2 regions of the Shewanella sp. KJ2020 genome follow, and region 1 is predicted to be linked to the other one. Evidence: riboswitches for the same ligand, from Rfam matches in the RefSeq annotation. Region 1 holds a riboswitch; the other holds the start of a gene.
The links. Region 1 has a riboswitch for lysine ahead of MJO46_RS19085 (Na+/H+ antiporter NhaC family protein). Riboswitches for the same ligand answer to the same signal wherever they lie in the genome.
Positions count from the first base shown of each region.

Region 2: it holds a riboswitch for lysine, as region 1 does, so the genes downstream of both, lysC (lysine-sensitive aspartokinase 3) here and MJO46_RS19085 (Na+/H+ antiporter NhaC family protein) in region 1, are expected to answer to the same signal.

Region 1 is NZ_JAKUKD010000032.1:253,168-262,340, reverse strand. Features, by position in the region: gene MJO46_RS19095 (cytochrome C) at 122-2,221, shown strand; gene MJO46_RS19090 (M3 family metallopeptidase) at 2,444-4,594, shown strand; gene MJO46_RS19085 (Na+/H+ antiporter NhaC family protein) at 4,672-6,240, opposite strand; lysine riboswitch at 6,322-6,518, opposite strand; gene MJO46_RS19080 (electron transfer flavoprotein subunit alpha/FixB family protein) at 6,614-7,540, opposite strand; gene MJO46_RS19075 (electron transfer flavoprotein subunit beta/FixA family protein) at 7,541-8,290, opposite strand; gene MJO46_RS19070 (H-NS family nucleoid-associated regulatory protein) at 8,602-8,994, shown strand.
Region 2 is NZ_JAKUKD010000015.1:120,039-129,211, reverse strand. Features, by position in the region: gene MJO46_RS09600 (nuclease-related domain-containing protein) at 1-922, opposite strand, end outside; gene MJO46_RS09595 (class 1 fructose-bisphosphatase) at 1,278-2,270, opposite strand; gene MJO46_RS09590 (S9 family peptidase) at 2,535-4,835, shown strand; gene arcA (two-component system response regulator ArcA) at 4,899-5,615, opposite strand; gene MJO46_RS09580 (DUF3293 domain-containing protein) at 6,204-6,638, shown strand; lysine riboswitch at 6,743-6,917, shown strand; gene lysC (lysine-sensitive aspartokinase 3) at 7,068-8,423, shown strand; gene MJO46_RS09570 (succinylglutamate desuccinylase/aspartoacylase family protein) at 8,425-9,173, shown strand, end outside.

The DNA of each region.
Region 1 (9,173 bases):
AAAAATAAAGTATTCGATAGCTTGCAAATTAAAACTCGCGGTTCAAGGCACTAATCTCCCCTGCAAACTTTAGTGCTGCAATCCGTCCTTTATATGCATATTGGATCAATTGGAGATTATGATGAGAATTTTCACCTCTAAAAAACTGGCATATTTCGTTGCCTTAGCACTAACAGGTGCCCTTGTTGGTTGTGGCGATGATGGCAAAGATGGTGCCGATGGCGCACCAGGAACGCCCGGCATTCCAGGGACGCCTGGCACACCAGGAACACCTGGCGAGCCATGGACACCACCTGTAGTCACCAGTTCGACGGCAACCAATGTCAAAGTGCTAAGCTACAACTTCGATGAAGGTAGTATCACTTATGAATTCGAGATTACCGATGAAAATGGCAGCCCAATCAATGGATTGTTAAATGCTCAAGCTAAAGTAGCAGCCTTAACCGATAAGGGTTTTATCAACAACCGCACCGAAAGCGATATTAATGGGGTTGCAGATAATGTGCATATAGGTGGAGCGGCAACCGAAGCAACTGAAGGGGCCACGCTCACCGCCATTGACGATGGCAAATACCAATTTAAAGCACCAATGAAAGGTGTTAACCCAAGCACTGAAGGTATCGTTTGGTTACGTGTCGGTGGTAACGATGGTATTGCGACTTCTCAACCATTAGTGGTTAACAAACCTGAGGGCACCCATTCTACAACAACGGACAGTTGCTACTCTTGCCATATTGACTACTCAACCAGCCCACGTCGTCATGCGAGTTATGTTGCTAGCGGTATGGACAGCGAAGTCACCTTTGTTGAAGGTTGTTTAGCTTGTCACGGTTCAGTCAGCCGCGGCGCGAAAAACGCCGAAGGTTTCTCTATTGGTGGATATGCTACCAATACACTATCAAAAATTGGCCATGTTAATCACCAGAAATTTACCAAAGATTTCAGCGTGATGAACTGTACTTCCTGCCACGTTGAAGCGCCTAACAATATCAACGTCGCTGGACCTGGTTGTATTGACTGCCATAACAGCGGTGGTGTACCAGGCGCTATCATTCCAAGTAATGGTGCAGATTTGCGCATTATGCACGAAAGCAAAACAGGCATTACAGAGCGTCAAGCACTGCGTGCTAAATATAAACTGGAATTATCAACACCTGTCAAAGTGGATGATATTTCAACTAAAACTGACCACTATGCCCCAACAGGTGCTGCAGCCGCAGTGGTCGCCCCAGGCTGGTGTACCACGCTGACAGTGAAAGATACCGATGGTAACGTCTTTAGCATTAAAGACAACTTTAACTATTCTAGCCCGCTGGTATATGACGCTAAGAAACCCGTAGTTTATGCGGGCGCTTATTTACATTCCTATGAAAATGGCAGCTTAGTGGGTCGCCCAGGCAACCGCACTAACTACTACTATGGTTACAACACTGACGGCACTAAAAATATCTGTCACTTACTGACGGATATCACCCCAGTAAATGCTAACTATGTTTATTCTGCCCGCGTGACGTTCAGTACCCCAGGTTGGATGGAATACGATGGCAATCAACGTTACCAAAGCAATGGCAGTCTAAGAGCTAATGGCTATGACGGCTCTATGGGCGTTTCCTTTACCGCTTATTCTGATGTTGTTGACCCTGTGACCACTACCAAAGTCTCAGCCTTTGAACGTCGTACCGTCATCAGTGATAACAGCTGTACAACCTGCCACAATGATGCCACTGCGTTCCATAAAAATGGCGCCTTCGACGAAGGTGGTAGAGCCTGTGTGGCTTGCCATGACAACGGCATGGAACGTACATCAGCCGCGATAGGCGCTGGTTTTGGTCCTATGGTACACAGCTGGCACTGGGGTGAAGGTGCTAAAGTCGGTGAGGTTAAAGCCGATGGAACACAAGCGAAAACCGCTAACGGCGCAGGCGCAATTGAAGCTTCTACTAGCTGTGTTGCCTGTCACGAAACGGCTATTGATTTAAGCAAAATACCAAATCAATACATCGCTGAGCCAGGTAGCAAAATGACTAGCCCTGTTACTGCAAACTGCTTCGCTTGTCATAATAGCGATTCAGCTAAGGCACACATGGCAAGCAACGGTGGTGAAATCAGCGTACCAAAAGTTGCTGATTGGTTTAAACAACCGACCTCTGAATCTTGCGCTGTATGTCACGACACAGGAAGAAGTACTGGTATTGATAAATACCACAAGTTTACTCGCTAATTAATCATTTCATCATCGCATGATTAAGTAGTAAGTAAAAAGCGGTACCTATTTTCCCTGCAAGGAAATAGCAAAGGAGCCTCGCCCATGCGAGGCTCCTTTTTAGTTCGAATCACAAACTGTTACAAATCGCTTTAAGATCTGTTTAAGTTCTTTCAGACCTATTTAAGTTATTAAGGTTAGAGTTCTAAAAAACAACAATTCTAAGGAAGTCACTTAATTATGCATAAAAGTTTTATTGCCATCGCCATCGGCGCTACACTCGTTACGGGAACATTGGCAGGCTGCAGCACTAGCGATACAAAAGTGCAAAATGTCATTGCAATTCAAACTGATAATCCACTGCTACAAGCCAGCACTCTCCAATATCAAACACCTGATTTTAGTGTGATTAAAGATGAGCATTTTAAGCCCGCGCTTGAGCAAGGTATGGCGGAGCAGTATCAAGAAATTCTCACGATTGCGAACAATCCAGCCGCCCCCACCTTTGATAACACCATTGTCGCAATGGAAAAAAGTGGTGCCCTGCTCACCCGCGCATCGAGTGTGTTTTATAATTTAGCGGGTTCAAACAGCAATCCCGAACTGCGTAAAATCCAAGGTGAGATGGCCCCCAAAATGGCGGCCCACTCAGACAATATCAACTTAAACCCCGCACTCTTTGCCCGCATAGAAGCTATTTATAACGATCGCGCTAACCTAGGTTTAACCCCTGAAGCTGTGCGTTTAATTGAGGTTTACCATCAACGCTTTATCATGGCGGGCGCTAAGCTTACCGATGAGCAAAAAGTCAAAATTCGCGCCTTAAATGAAGAACAATCTACGCTCACTAACGAGTTTTCCCAACGCTTGCTGCGTTTGACCAAAGAAATCGCCGTGGTAGTGGATTCAAAAAGTGAGCTTGCAGGATTAACAGAAAGCGACATCACCGCGGCAGCAAACGATGCAAAAGCCGCTGGCCACGATGGCAAGTACCTGATTAACATCACCAACACCACTCGCCAGCCCGTATTGGCCTCACTGGAAAGCCGTGAGCTGCGCCAGCGGATTTGGGAAGCGTCAGCGAACCGTGGCTTAAGCGGTGAAAACGAAACCGCTTCACTGGTATCGCGTTTAGCACAGCTACGTGCCGAGCGAGCAGCACTGCTAGGGTATGAAAACTGGGCAACTTATCGCTTAGCACCGCAAATGGCAAAAACACCGGAAGCGGTATACAGCATGTTTGGCTCTATGGTGCCTGCAGTAGTTGCCAACACAGAGAAAGAAGCGGCCGATATCCAAGCGATGATCGACAAGACTGGTGGCAAGTTTGAACTCGCCCCCTGGGACTGGGAGTTCTACGTCGAAAAAGTCCGCCAAGAAAAATACGCCCTCGATGCCAATAGTATTCGCCCTTACTTCGAGTTTAACCGCGTATTAGAAGACGGCGTGTTCTACACCCTTAAAGAACTCTATGGTGTTACCCTAAAACCCCGCCCAGATTTACCAGTTTACCACCCAGATGTAAAAGCCTACGAAATGTTTGATGCCGATGGCTCAAGCATGGCGATTTTCTACGCCGACTACTTTGCCCGCGAAGGTAAACGCGGCGGAGCTTGGATGAGCTCATTCGTTGGTCAATCCCACCTCGAAGGGACAAAACCTGTGGTGGTTAACGTAATGAACATCAAGAAAGCACCCGAAGGTCAACCCACTTTCGTCAGCTATAACGAAGTCACTACAATGTTCCATGAAATGGGCCATGGCACCCACGGCATGTTCTCTAAAGTGACATATCCAAGCCTGGCGGGCACCTCGGTTTCACGGGACTTTGTCGAATTTCCATCGACCTTTGAAGAAGATTGGGCCGCCCATCCTAAAGTCTTAGCAAATTACGCTAAACACTATGAAACCGGCCAACCCATCCCCGATGAACTGCTGCAAAAACTACTGAAATCCGGCAGTTTTAACCAAGGGTTTGACACCTTGGAATATATGGCCGCCGCATTAGTGGATATGGAGTGGCATTCATTAAGCCCAGATGCACCGCTGCAAGATGTGGCCACCTTTGAGGCCAATGCCCTGAAGAAGCACGGCTTAAACATCAGCGCAGTGCCGCCACGCTATAAGTCGACCTACTTTGCCCACGCCTTCCCCGGCGGTTACTCGGCAAGTTATTACGCCTATATGTGGAGTGAGATTTTAGCGGCAGATGCCTTTGCCTATGTACAAACCCAAGGCGGGCTCAATCGTGACATCGGTATGAAATACCGCAAAACTATCCGTGAAGTGGGTAATAGCATAGCGCCAATGGAAGCCTACAAAAACTTCCGCGGACAAGAGCCGACCACAGAGGGCCTATTAAACCGTCGCGGTTTAAAGAAAACCCTATAGTCATAACTTCTTAAGCCATAAAAAAATCAGCCAGCAATATGCTGGCTGATTTTTAACTGAAACCTCAAGCTAAATCACTACTTTGCCACACGATTAGACTGTATTCGCAACCAAATAATGCAGATAACAAACAATAAGCTACAGGTTGCTAAGCCCGCATTGACCGACTCTGTAAAACCGAGCACCACATAACCCACCATGCTGATAAAGGCAACAATCAAGGCGTAGGGTAACTGGGTGACCACATGGTCGATATGGTGACAACTCGCACCCGTGGACGACAAAATAGTGGTATCAGAAATCGGCGAGCAATGATCGCCAAATACCGCCCCCGCGAGGACAGAGGCCAGCATAGGTAACATCATGCTAGTGTGGCTTCCCATCGCCATATCGGCGGCAATCGGCAGCATAATACCGAAAGTGCCCCAGCTCGTTCCGGTAGAAAATGCCGTTAATCCCGCTAACACAAACATTAAAGCGGGGAGAAACGCGAAGGGAATATTTCCTGTTGCTAAACTCGCCATAAACTTACCGGTTTCGAGTTGGCCAATAACCCCAGCGATTGTCCAAGCGAATAGCAGAATATAAATTGCCGGCAACATAGAGCGAGCACCCTGCACAACGCCTTTAACCACCATCGCTTTCTCAACCCCTTGCGCAAGGTTAACCACTAAGGCAACCACTAAACCTGCTAAAGAACCGAAGAATAATGACGAGCTAACATCTGTCTTCTCAAAGGCTGAAATAATATTAAATTCAATACCTTCTTTTGCCAAAACCTGAGCGCCACTGTTGATCATAAAATACAGGGTCGCAAATACCAACACAGTGATCGGCAGAAATAGGCCTAAGATTTTACCGCTTTCCGCTTCCGGGAGATCGGCATTGGCACCAGGGGGCAATCCTTTGGTCTCATCATATAAATTACCGCGCAGGGCATTGAGTTCATGCTCGCGCATAGGGCCAATATCTAGCCCCATAAAAGCAACACAGAGTAATAACAACAGCGAGAAAATTGCGTAGAAATTCATTGGGATCATTTGAATAAATACACTCAAATGGCCCGTGTCAGCAAAACCGTGCGCCGTTAAAATCCCGCCTATTAACGCAATAATATAAGCTCCCCAGCTCGAAACGGGGGAAATAACGCACACAGGCGCCGCCGTTGAATCCAATAAATACGCCAACTTAGCGCGGGAAACATAATAGCGGTCGGTAACGGGTCTAGCGACGGAACCAACGACTAAGCTATTGAAATAGTCGTCAATAAAGACAACACAGCCTAAGAACATGGTCAGTAATTTTGCATCACGTTTATTGCGAATATGTAAACGCGCCCAATCGGCGAATGCCCGGGCACTCCCACTGACAGTAATCAGTGCGGTGATCATACCCAGTACGATTAAGAAACCGAGAATATATAAGTTCCAAGAATTAACAGCACCATCGGCCCAAAAAAGTCCCTTAATGCTATTAAATAAAAACTCACCACTGGCAAGAGGCGAAAATTGATTGAGCAATAAAACCCCAATCACGATGCCTAAACCTAAGGAGAGGAGTACACGGCGAGTTAAAATCGCCAATACAATAGCTACCACTGGCGGCAGCAAAGAAAGCGCCGAATCGGCATAACTCATAACAGTCATTGATTATTTCTTCGTCAAAAATACGAATGGAGGGCGACTGAACTGGTGGGGAAAAGGCAATAGATACCCAAGGTCACCTGTCCTATCAGTAGCGCTCCATAGTAACTATTTCTAATATCCATATCAGAAAATACTATGGCAGTGCTGCACCTATTAAGTACAACCCCAGCAGTTGATCGTGATAAATCGAACCACTTCGGCACCAAATCCTTTCGCAATCGATCAACGGAATCACCCTACTGATCACTACTGATATTTGGCGCGCCTCTACTTCTAAGAACGCCCATGCGCGGGCGTGAGGCACATAAAAACATAAGCGGCTAAGCAGATGCTACCGCAAAGCCGCTTACTGTGACCTAGATCACAGATAAAATCAACCGAGACTCGCAATCAACTCAGGAACAGCATCAAACAGGTCGGCTTCGAGGCCATAATCGGCCACTTGGAAAATGGGTGCTTCGGGATCTTTATTGATAGCAACGATGACTTTCGCGTCTTTCATGCCCGCTAAATGCTGGATCGCACCGGAAATACCGACGGCAATATACAGGTTTGGCGCAACGATTTTTCCGGTTTGACCCACTTGTAAATCGTTAGGTACAAAGCCAGCGTCAACCGCGGCCCGTGATGCACCAACTGCGGCACCAAGCTTATCAGCCAGCTGTTCTAACATACCGAAGTTTTCACCACTGCCCATACCGCGACCACCGGAAACGATAATCCCAGCATTACCTAATTCAGGACGTGCAGAAACCGTTAAGGATTGAGAAACAAACTGCGTTTTCGCCTCAAACACTTTATCGACTATCGTCACGGCTGCATTGTTACCCTCGGCCGTGGCATCAAATGCACTGGCACGCACAGTCATGACTTTTATCGCATCGTGGCTTTGTACTGTCGCTAGGGCATTACCCGCATAAATAGGGCGCACAAAAGTGTCGGCATTAACAATGGCAATCACCTCTGAGAGTTGTGCCACGTCTAATAATGCCGCTACCCTTGGCATAGCATCTTTGCCAAAGCTCGATGCGGCAGCAAGTATATGGCTGTAATTAGGCGCTAAATCCACCAGCAATTTTGAGACATTTTCCGCAAGGTGCGCTTCATAGACACTGGCATCGGCAAGCAAAACTTGGCTAACACCTTGTAATGTTTGCGCAGATTGGGCAACGGCACTGCATTGATGACCGACAACTAATACATGCACATCCTCACCGATGGCACGCGCCGCAGTGACAACCTTGGCGGTATCGAGTTTCAGAGCCGCATTATCATGTTCAGCTAATACTAAAATGGCCATTTAGATCACCTTCGCTTCATTTTTTAACTTTTCGACTAGCTCAGCTACCGACGCTACCATAATACCTGCTTTACGCTCTGCAGGTGGCGTCACTTTCACGAGGGTTTGATGGTTTTTCAAGGTCACACCCAAATCGGCAATCGTCATGACATCCAAAGGCTTACGTTTTGCCTTCATAATGTTTGGTAATGAAGCGTAACGGGGTTCATTCAAACGTAAATCGGCCGTCACTACAGCCGGTAATGGCAGACTCAGGGTTTGCATACCACCATCGATTTCACGGGAGACTTGCACCGACTGACCTTCGACTTTAATTTCGGAGGCAAACGTCGCTTGCGGCATATCCGTTAATGCCGCAAACATTTGCCCAGTTTGGTTATTGTCACCATCGATAGACTGCTTACCAAAAATCACCAATTCGGCCTGCTCTTTTTCCTGTACAGCCTTAAGGAGTTTGGCGATAGATAAAGGCACTAGCTCGTCTTCGGTATCGATGTGGATTGCACGGTCTGCACCGAGTGCCAGCGCAGTACGTAATTGTTCTTGAACGGCTTTATTACCGATACTAACGACCACCACTTCAGTAGCACTGCCCGCTTCTTTCAAACGAACCGCTTCTTCTACTGCGATTTCACAAAAAGGGTTCAACGCCATTTTGAGGTTTGCGGTATCAACGCTTGTGTTGTCAGCTTTGACCCTGACCTTCACATTGGCATCAACAACACGCTTAACAGGCACCAATACTTTCATAGGGTTTCCTTCCTACACTTTCATGTACATGGACAAAACATTGGTCGTTACCAATGCAGGATAGAGCAACTTTACGTCCTGTTAACGTTAACGTCAACTAAAGTCAAACGCCTGTTTGCATTTTTTAATACAGGGCTGTTGGCCACATTTTTGAACACTTATTTGCCATATATAAAAAAGTTCAAAATTTAAATAATATTTAATTTCTCAATATTGCGTAATTTTATTTGATTCGAGCTATATTAGTTTCTATCATTTAGGGGTTGTTCACCATTATCCTGTATTAAAAATAGAGTGGGACGAAAATAGATATGAGCGAATTTTTAGAAATATTAACTCACGGTCGTCGTTTTAAAGCTGCGGTAAAAGATCTCAGCGTAGAAGAACTGCGTGATTTAGCCGCTAAACTAGATAAAATTCTAGTTGAACGTGAATCAATGGAAGAAGAAGAACAGCAAGCCATCGCTGCTCGTAACGCTAAGATTGAAGAAATCCGTCAACAAATGGAAGCTGTTGGTTTATCCATCGATGACTTAGGTGGTGTAGCGGTTAAAGCGGCCAGCAAAAAGCGTGCTCCTCGTCCAGCAAAATATCAAATTGAAGTTGACGGTGAAATGGTTCAGTGGACAGGCCAAGGCCGTATGCCAACCGTATTTAAGAACGAGATCAACAAAGGTCGTTCTATGGATGATTTCTTAATCTAATCCAATTTAAAAGTACCGCACCGTAATAGCGATGACGCATTACAGTTAGGTAACATAAAAAAACTCGCCATTGGGCGAGTTTTTTTATGCCTCATTCGTTCAAAACAGACTGGCGTTCCGAATTACAGTCAATGCTAAAATTGCGTTACAATTCAGCCTTAGTATTTCCAGCGACTTTC
Region 2 (9,173 bases), on a different contig from region 1:
TTTTGATATTTTTACTATTGCACTCTGGGCATGCTTGTTTCGTTGGTGTGTTTTTGGTGCATTGATTGCATTTTATGTAGTAACCAAATTTACCGTACATTGGGGTGTAGTTTGTTGATTCTCCGCAATGTTTGCAGCGAAGGATGCTGTTTGTTGTGGGTTGCGCTATTGGTTGGTTTTTTACTTCTGCCACTTTGTTAACGTCAAAGGAGGCAACAGGCTCTTTGATTTGTTGTGACTGTGCGGGTGGTATTTCAGTCGTTGCTTGATATGGATCTATATGCCGCTCGATTAAGAAGTTTGCAATGGAATTGAGTTCTTGTTGATTAAAGTCGGGACGGGTGTCGCTTACATTTATAATGCGCATGAACTTACTTTTAAGATTCATAATCTTTTCAAGTTTATCGACTAAAAACTCTGTTTTAACTAACTGCTCAGAAATGGCCGTTGGCATAGTATTTCTGTTTATCACGGCATCGCTTGAGATCGCGCACAAATGATCCCAACACCGCATACCAAAGCCTTGCTGTCTTATCCCGAGTAACTTACCGAGAATTTCACTTCGATGCTGTTTTAACATCTCTTTAAGCAGTGATTGTTGTAGTTCAACCTGTTTGATTGGTGATGGCATACCAAACCAGTGATTGCCGTGGCTGCGAGTCCACTCGCCATGTTGGTTCACATCCACATGACCTTTTATGCTCTTAGACTCAATCAAAACAAAGCCGTAGGGATAAATAATTAAGTGATCAATTTGTGCGGTTTCGCCGTTAAAGGTGAATCGAAAGTCATTGATAACGAGTACTTCGGGGTGATCTTTGAAGGCGCGGCGTAGATAGAAGGCAACATCCTGTTCTTGTTTTTGTCCTGCAATAGCCTGCGGTGTTTGGGTATTTAGAGGTGATTTGGTTTTTAAAATCATTTATCAACAGCATCCATTCATAACTTGATAAGAATCAGCCTCATAATACCCACTTTGCCGTTCAAAGATAAAGACAAAAATAGTTAGGTGTTAACGCTATGGCGGTCATTATTGACTATCAGATATACACAGAGTCTAGCTGGATTAAGCGCTGTCATGTAAGTGACCGTCCGTGGCATGGATGCCACGGTCGAGCATACAGGATGTACTTGCTGCGTGTCACTGGAATGGCGGTGCTTAATCAAATGATAGATTTATTGTTTATTCACCTATCGTGTATCGTTTTGAATATAAAATAAAAAGCCACTGTAATCAGTGGCCTTTCTCGTAAAAATCAAAATCTAAGCGATTCAGCTTACTCTAAATCAGGTTCTTCACTGTAATCGATACCATGGTAGCTTAGGCAAGCGTCCACTTCATTGGCGCTACCTAAAATCACTGCAACCCGTTGGTGAATTTGCGTTGGTTGAATATCTAAAATGGTTTCATAACCCGTAGAAGCTTTACCGCCTGCTTGTTCGACTAAGAAAGCCATTGGATTGGCTTCGTACATTAAGCGCAGTTTGTAAGGCTTTTTCGGATCTTTATTGTCGGTTGGGTAGGTGAAAATACCGCCGCGGGATAGCACGCGGTGTACATCGCCAACCATGGCCGCAATCCAACGCATATTGAATGATTTTTCGCGGGGGCCAATTTTACCGAGCAGTAAATCTGCTATATAGGTTTGCATTGGCGCTTCCCAAAAACGTTGGTTCGACATGTTAATGGCGAATTCTTGGGTGTCAGGGCTAATGCTCATAGCGGCGTTAGTCAGTAAAAACTCATTGGTTTCTGGGTGCAAAGTAAAGAGTTGCACACCTTGGCCCGTGGTTAATGCCAGCATAGTCGATGGACCATAAAGTACATAACCTGCGGCTAGTTGCGCGCGGCCAGATTGCAGGAAACTCGCTTCACTTAACTCGCCCTGTGGTGCTGGCAGAACCGAGAAAATCGTGCCGACTAATGAGTTGATATCGATATTAGATGAGCCATCGAGCGGATCGAAACACACTAAATATTGACCATTGGCGCTGACTTCCACCACATGATCTTCTTCTTCCGATGCTAAACCACGCACTGTGCCGTCAGCTTTTAATGCATCTTTGAGCATATCGTTGGTGATGATATCCAGTTTCTTCTGGGTTTCACCTTGGACGTTTTCTTGCTCAGTCGCGCCCAACACGCCTGCAAGCGCACCGTGACGTACTGCATGGCTAATGGCTTTTGAGGTATCGGCTAAGGTTAAAATCAAGTGGGAGAGGGAGTCGTTCACTGCCTGTGAGGTCAAGTGCTGGGCCAGAGTCTGCATGTTATGTCCTTTAGGGGTTCAACAATGAGGTCAATTTCGTTATTTGCCGCGAATGATAACTCAGTTAGTCGACAATTTCAGCGATGTTGCTGATGCTTTTAGCGAATATTAGGGCTTTTAGGGATTATTTGGATCCAACTTAGTGAATGGTCCAAATTTGTATCGGCATATTGCATGCGCTTTCTATTTATAGCGCGCCTCTGGCACAATGGCGGCAGTTTTTTACTCGCCAGCCTAAGGCGAATATGCTTCCAAGGAATAATAATGACTAAAAATGGGTTAACTTGGTTCCCCGGGCGCTCGCTTAAGGTGCGCGCCGTTCCCCTACTGATAGCGAGCCAAATTGCCATGATTTCGACAGCTATGATTGCAACTATCCCAGCTTATGCCCTTGAGGGCGGCAAGCAACCCCTGACGATTGAGCGAATGAATGCCTCGCCTGCCTTAGCGGGCACCAGTCCCCGCGGGTTGAAATTATCCCCCGATGGCCAGCGGGTGACTTATCTTGCGGGCCGTAAAGACAATCAAAACTTTTACGATCTGTGGCAGATGGATGTAAAGACGGGCGAATCTAGCCTGTTGCTCAATGCCGATAAGCTGGCAAGCAATGAACTATCCGATGAAGAAAAAGCCCGCCGCGAGCGCCAACGTATTTATGGAGAAGGCATTATGGAGTACTTCTGGGCCGATGATAGCCAAGCGCTATTAATTCCCGCTGCTGGCAATCTGTATTACTTTTCCCTTGCCGACAATAGCGTGATCCAATTGCCGATTGGTGAAGGGTTTGCCACCGATGCACGGCTATCGCCTAAGGGCAATTTTGTGTCTTTTGTGCGGGATCAAAACCTGTATGTGTTAGATCTGGCGAGCAAAAAACTTGAGGCTATGACAACCGATGGCGGCGGGGCGATTAAAAATGCCATGGCCGAGTTTGTCGCTCAGGAAGAAATGGATCGCATGACAGGTTATTGGTGGGCGCCCGATGAATCGGCCATCGCCTTTACCCGTATCGATGAGTCCGCGGTCGAGCAAGTAACCCGTAACGAGATCTATGCCGATGGCATAAAGCTTACCGAGCAGCGTTATCCCTATGCCGGCAAAAACAATGTAGACATCGCATTAGCTGTGGTCACGCTAAAAGATAAGGCCATTAATTGGGTAACCTTAAGTGATGATAAAAATAAGGATATTTACCTGCCGCGGGTCGATTGGTTGCCGGGTAGCAAGCATTTGTCGTTTCAGTGGCAGAGCCGCGATCAACATCAGCTCGATTTGCAGTTAGTGGCATTAGATGCGCCGACTAAACCAAAAACCTTAGTGAAAGAACACAGCGATGCTTGGGTAAACCTCAATAATGATCTGCACTTTTTAAAGCAGCAGTCAGCCTTTATTTGGGCGTCTGAGCGTGATGGTTTTAATCATCTGTATCTTTTTGACTTAAAAGGCAAACTCAAAACACAATTGACTAAGGGCGAGTGGGCTGTCGATGCGTTGGAATACATAGATGAAACCGCAGGCTGGGTATATTTCACCGGCCGCAAAGACACGCCAATCGAGAAACAGCTTTATCGCGTACCGTTAGCGGGCGGTAAGGTTGAGCGGGTGAGCACACTGGCTGGGATGCATGATCCGGTATTTGCCGATAATCAAAGTGTGTATCTCGATTATTTCAACAGTTTATCTCAGCCACCGCAGATTAGTTTACACGGTGATAAGGGCCAACAACTGGCTTGGGTCGAGCAAAATGCGGTTAAACAAGGTCATCCTCTATATGACTATGCCGGACTCTGGCAACTGCCTGAGTTTAAAGAGCTTAAAGCCGAAGACGGTCAAATATTGCAAACTCGCTTATTTAAACCTGTGCCCTTCGATGCCAGCAAAAAATACCCCGTTGTTGTGCGGGTTTATGGCGGCCCACATGCCCAATTAGTGACCAATAGTTGGAGCGAGCAGGATTACTTTACCCAATACTTAGTCCAGCAAGGCTATGTGGTATTCCAATTAGATAACCGCGGCAGTGCCCACAGGGGCACCAAGTTTGAGCAAGTGATTTACCGTCACTTGGGTGAAGCGGAAGTGAATGATCAAAAAGTGGGTGTAGATTATTTGCGAAGTCTGCCCTTTGTCGATGCTGACAATGTCGCAATTTATGGCCATAGCTACGGTGGTTACATGGCTCTGATGAGTTTATTTAAGGCGCCGGATTACTTTAAAGCCGCGATTTCGGGCGCACCTGTGACCGACTGGCGCTTATATGATACCCATTATACCGAGCGTTATTTAGCTCATCCCGAGGGTAATGAAAAGGGTTATGAAGCCAGCAGTGTATTCCCCTATGTGAAAAACTACCAATCGGGTCTGCTGATGTACCACGGTATGGCCGATGATAATGTCTTGTTTGAAAACAGCACTCGCGTCTATAAGGCGTTGCAGGACGAGGGCAAATTGTTCCAGATGATCGATTATCCAGGTTCTAAACATTCGATGCGCGGCGAGAAAGTGCGGAATCACTTATACCGCTCGTTGGCGGATTTCCTCGATCGACAGCTTAAGCACGGCAAATAGCAGGCATAAAAAAACCAGATCCTAGGATCTGGTTTTTATTGCATGGGATCGGGTAATAGAAGATTAGTCTTCTAAGTTACCGCAGAAACGATAGCCTTCACCGTGGATAGTCGCGATGATTTCTGGCGTATCTGGCAAGCTTTCGAAATGCTTACGGATGCGACGGATAGTCACGTCAACAGTACGATCGTGTGGCTTTAACTCACGGCCAGTCATTTTCATCAGTAGATCGGCACGAGTTAGGATTTTGCCTGGGTTTTCAACAAAGTGCAGCATAGCGCGGAATTCGCTACGTGGCAGTTTGTAGGATTCACCCTGTGGGCTCACCAGTGAACGGCTGTTGATCTCTAGGCTCCAATCGTTGAAACGGTAGTATTCGACAGAGCTCTTTTCTTCGACTTCGTTGCCAGCGCTATTGACGCGAGTCAGAAGGTTGCGAGCACGGATCGTCAATTCACGTGGGTTGAACGGCTTGGTAATATAATCGTCCGCGCCAATTTCAAGTCCAAGAATTTTGTCGACTTCGTTGTCACGGCCTGTCAGGAAGATAAGACCGATGTTGTTGATTTCACGTAGTTCACGTGCCAACAACAGACCGTTTTTACCTGGTAAGTTAATATCCATAACCACCAAGTTAATTTTGTTTTCCTGCATAGCCTTATGCATTTCTGCGCCATCATTGGCCTCAGTGACCACATACCCTTCTGCCTCGAAAATACTTCTCAGCGTGTTACGGGTAACGGCTTCATCTTCAACGATCAGAATGTGCGGATTTTGCATGTTATTTACCTAAATTTTAACCAATTTTATTCTAACCATAAGCATCACTTACATCGGACGCTTATATTCATAAAAATGTTGATACTTCCTTGGACTGCTCTGTGCTTCTAAAGGAAAGATCTTTACGGCGACATGTCAGGATGTATATATAAAGTGCACGTTTAAAGTGTAATGCGATTAAACGTAACCAGTATCAACTTCGATAAGCAATAGTTAGAAATAGTTCCTTAACTATTGTTTTTTTTAAATGTTTAAATGATAAATCAAATGTAGAACACATTTTAAACAGATGTCTGGCCAGCCTATGTTATCTCTGCAGATAAATGTAACAAACTGTATTGAACGCTAAGCATCTTGGCTTATGGCTCAACTCGGCCAGTGACTTCATTGTACTCGTTTTAGGCATTTGTTAACAAATGAAATGTTAACAAAATTCAGGCTGAAGCCAAGATTTACCATGATATTTACTTTAGTCATTGATTAGTATAACTAATGTATTTTTGATTCTTGTGAGCTAGTTCACGCCTATTTGGTTTTTATTCTCACTCTGCTACACTAACGCGGGTTCATTTTTCGATTAGACAACCAATGGACAATACGACTCAAGATTTGTGGCAGTGTTATCAAACGCCGTTGTTTTTGCTTACTCAAGCATTATCCTGTGATTTTCCCTTTGCTGTTATTACCGCCCATAATCCCGCTTCAAAACTCCTCAGTCCCAGCCAAAACCGTTTACTCGATCGCCAACTTCTCCGTGAGATTGAATTATTGGGCAGTCCATACCGTGCCTTAGTGGGCGCTGCTGCAGATTTATCCCATATGGAAAAAAGTTGGGCCGTATTTATCGATAGAACGATGGCGCTGCAACTGGGTAAGAAATTTAATCAGTATGCCATTTATATGGTGGAGCAAGGTGAAGTGAGCTTAGTGCCTTGTACTCTGGTAGAGCAGGATGAGGTTTGTTTAGGTAAATTCAGTGATTATGTGCAGCTTGTGTATGAATTACCGGATTTAGACGCATAATCATCTATTTTTAATCGTTTTTATTTAAATTGTTCATTAGTTGTGAAATTAGCATTGACTTCATTAGGGGTTTATTGCTACTTTTTTCGTCCCTTTCCTAGGAAAGGAACAGAAGAGGAGCGTTAACTAGGTAGTCGGTCAGAGGAGCACAAACTCCAGCGATGATTGATGAGGGAGATTAACGCCGAGGCATAGATATGGTTGCTGCATATTTATGTCGGTCGCTTAGGCTGAATCCTAACGATTGTCACCTGTAATTGGTGGAGAGCTTCTGGTGACGATTGCTGTTTCCCTTCTATTGGGGTGCGTTATCATTGAGCACCAGGCTCTTCGAACGAAGTTAGTTCGGAGTGTGATCATGTTAGTTAATCAATATCTTATTCAATCTGTGTTTATTCCTTGCCCTACGTGTTTCACGGAGGTGCGCTAATGTCCCTCGTTGTCGCAAAATTTGGTGGAACCTCGGTTGCCGATTACGGTGCAATGAATCGCTGCGCCGAGATTGTACTGGGCAATTCCGCTTGCCGTTTAGTGGTCGTTAGCGCCTCGAGCGGCGTGACTAATCTCTTGGTTGAATTAACCCAAGAGTCGATTAACGACGATGGTCGTTTGCAGCGATTAAAACAAATTGCCCAAATTCAATACGCTATCTTAGATAAGCTCGGCTGCCCCAACGATGTGGCCGCCGCATTAGATAAATTATTGAGCCGCATGGCGGTATTGAGTGAAGCATTAGCCTCACAACGCAGCAAAGCCACTATGGATGAATTATTGTCCCTCGGTGAGCAATGTTCTTCGGTGTTATTTGCGGCGGTACTGCGTGAAAAAGGCGCGAATTCGAGCGCATTTGATGTACGCCGCGTGCTGCGTACCGATAGCCACTTTGGCCGCGCCGAGCCACAGGTTGAGCAAATTGCTTTGCTTTCCCGTGAGCACTTATTACCACTTTTATCTGAACAAGTGATTGTGACCCAAGGTTTTATTGGTGCAGATGAGGCCGGGCAAACCACTACGCTTGGCCGCGGTGGTAGCGACTATTCTGCAGCGCTGTTAGCCGAAGCCCTGCGAGCATCGGCGGTTGAGATTTGGACCGATGTGGCAGGTATTTATACGACAGATCCTCGTCTTGCGCCTAATGCTCATCCTATTGCCGAAATCAGTTTTAACGAAGCCGCCGAGATGGCGACCTTTGGTGCCAAAGTGTTGCATCCTGCGACGATCCTGCCTGCCGTTCGCCAGCAAATTCAAGTGTTTGTAGGTTCAAGCAAGGAGCCTGAAAAGGGTGGCACTTGGATCCGCCATCAAGTGGAAGATGCTCCCGTGTTCCGCGCCGTGGCGCTGCGCCGTGATCAAACCCTGTTAAATCTTCATAGCCTGCAAATGCTACATGCCCAGGGCTTTTTGGCCGAAACCTTTGCGACCTTAGCAAGGCATAAGATCAGTGTGGATTTAATTACCACCTCGGAAGTGAACGTGTCACTCACCCTCGATAAAACTGGGTCTGACTCTAGCGGTCAAGGCCTGTTGAGTGAAGCTTTGCTGCAAGAATTATCACAGCATTGCCGTGTGCGTGTTGAAGATGGTTTAGCCCTAGTGGCGATTATTGGCAACCGTATTGCGACCACCCCGGGCATTTGTCGTCGGGTGTTTGAGGTGCTAGAGCCCCACAATGTACGGATGATTTGCCAAGGCGCCAGCCCACATAATTTATGTGTGTTAGTGGCTGAAGCGGAAGCGGCACAGGTGGTTAAAGCATTGCACGAAAATCTGTTTGAAGGCGTCTAATATGCTGCCGACAAAATCGTCTTTGCAAATCGGTGAGCTTGCCGCTGGGCAAGCACTCACTTTGCCTATCTACCATTTTAAGCCGAGCGACGCTAAGGCGACTGGCCCTAAAGTGTATATTCAGGCCAATGTTCACGGCGCCGAAGTGCAAGGTAATGCGGTGATTTATCAGTTGATGAAGCAGCTTGAACACTGTGACATCCGCGGCGAAATCACCTTAGTGCCACTCGCCAATCCATTAGGTATCAATCAAAAAAGTGGTGAATTTACCCTAGGGCGTTTCGATCCTATCACTGGGGTAAACTGGAACCGTGAATATCTGAATCACAGCATCGACTTACCTACTTGGTATAGAGAACATGCCCACCTGAGTGATGTCGAGCTTGTTCAAGCCTATCGCAGCACTCTGGTTGAGGCTTGTCAGCAGAAATTGCGCACTGAATGGGGGATAACGACGGGACATAGGCTCGCGGTTAATCTACAGGCTATGGCCCACCAAGCCGATATAGTGCTGGATCTACACACTGGCCCTAAGTCCTGTAAGCATTTGTATTGCCCAGAATATGACTTGGCCGCAGCGCAATTTTTCTCTATCCCTTATACCTTAGTTATTCCCAATAGTTTTGGTGGCGCTATGGATGAGGCGGCGTTTTGTCCTTGGTGGCAGTTGAGTGATGTTGCAAAAGCCCAGGGGCGCGATCTAGCCGTTGCAGTGTCAGCATTAACTTTGGAATTGGCGAGTCAAGAGCG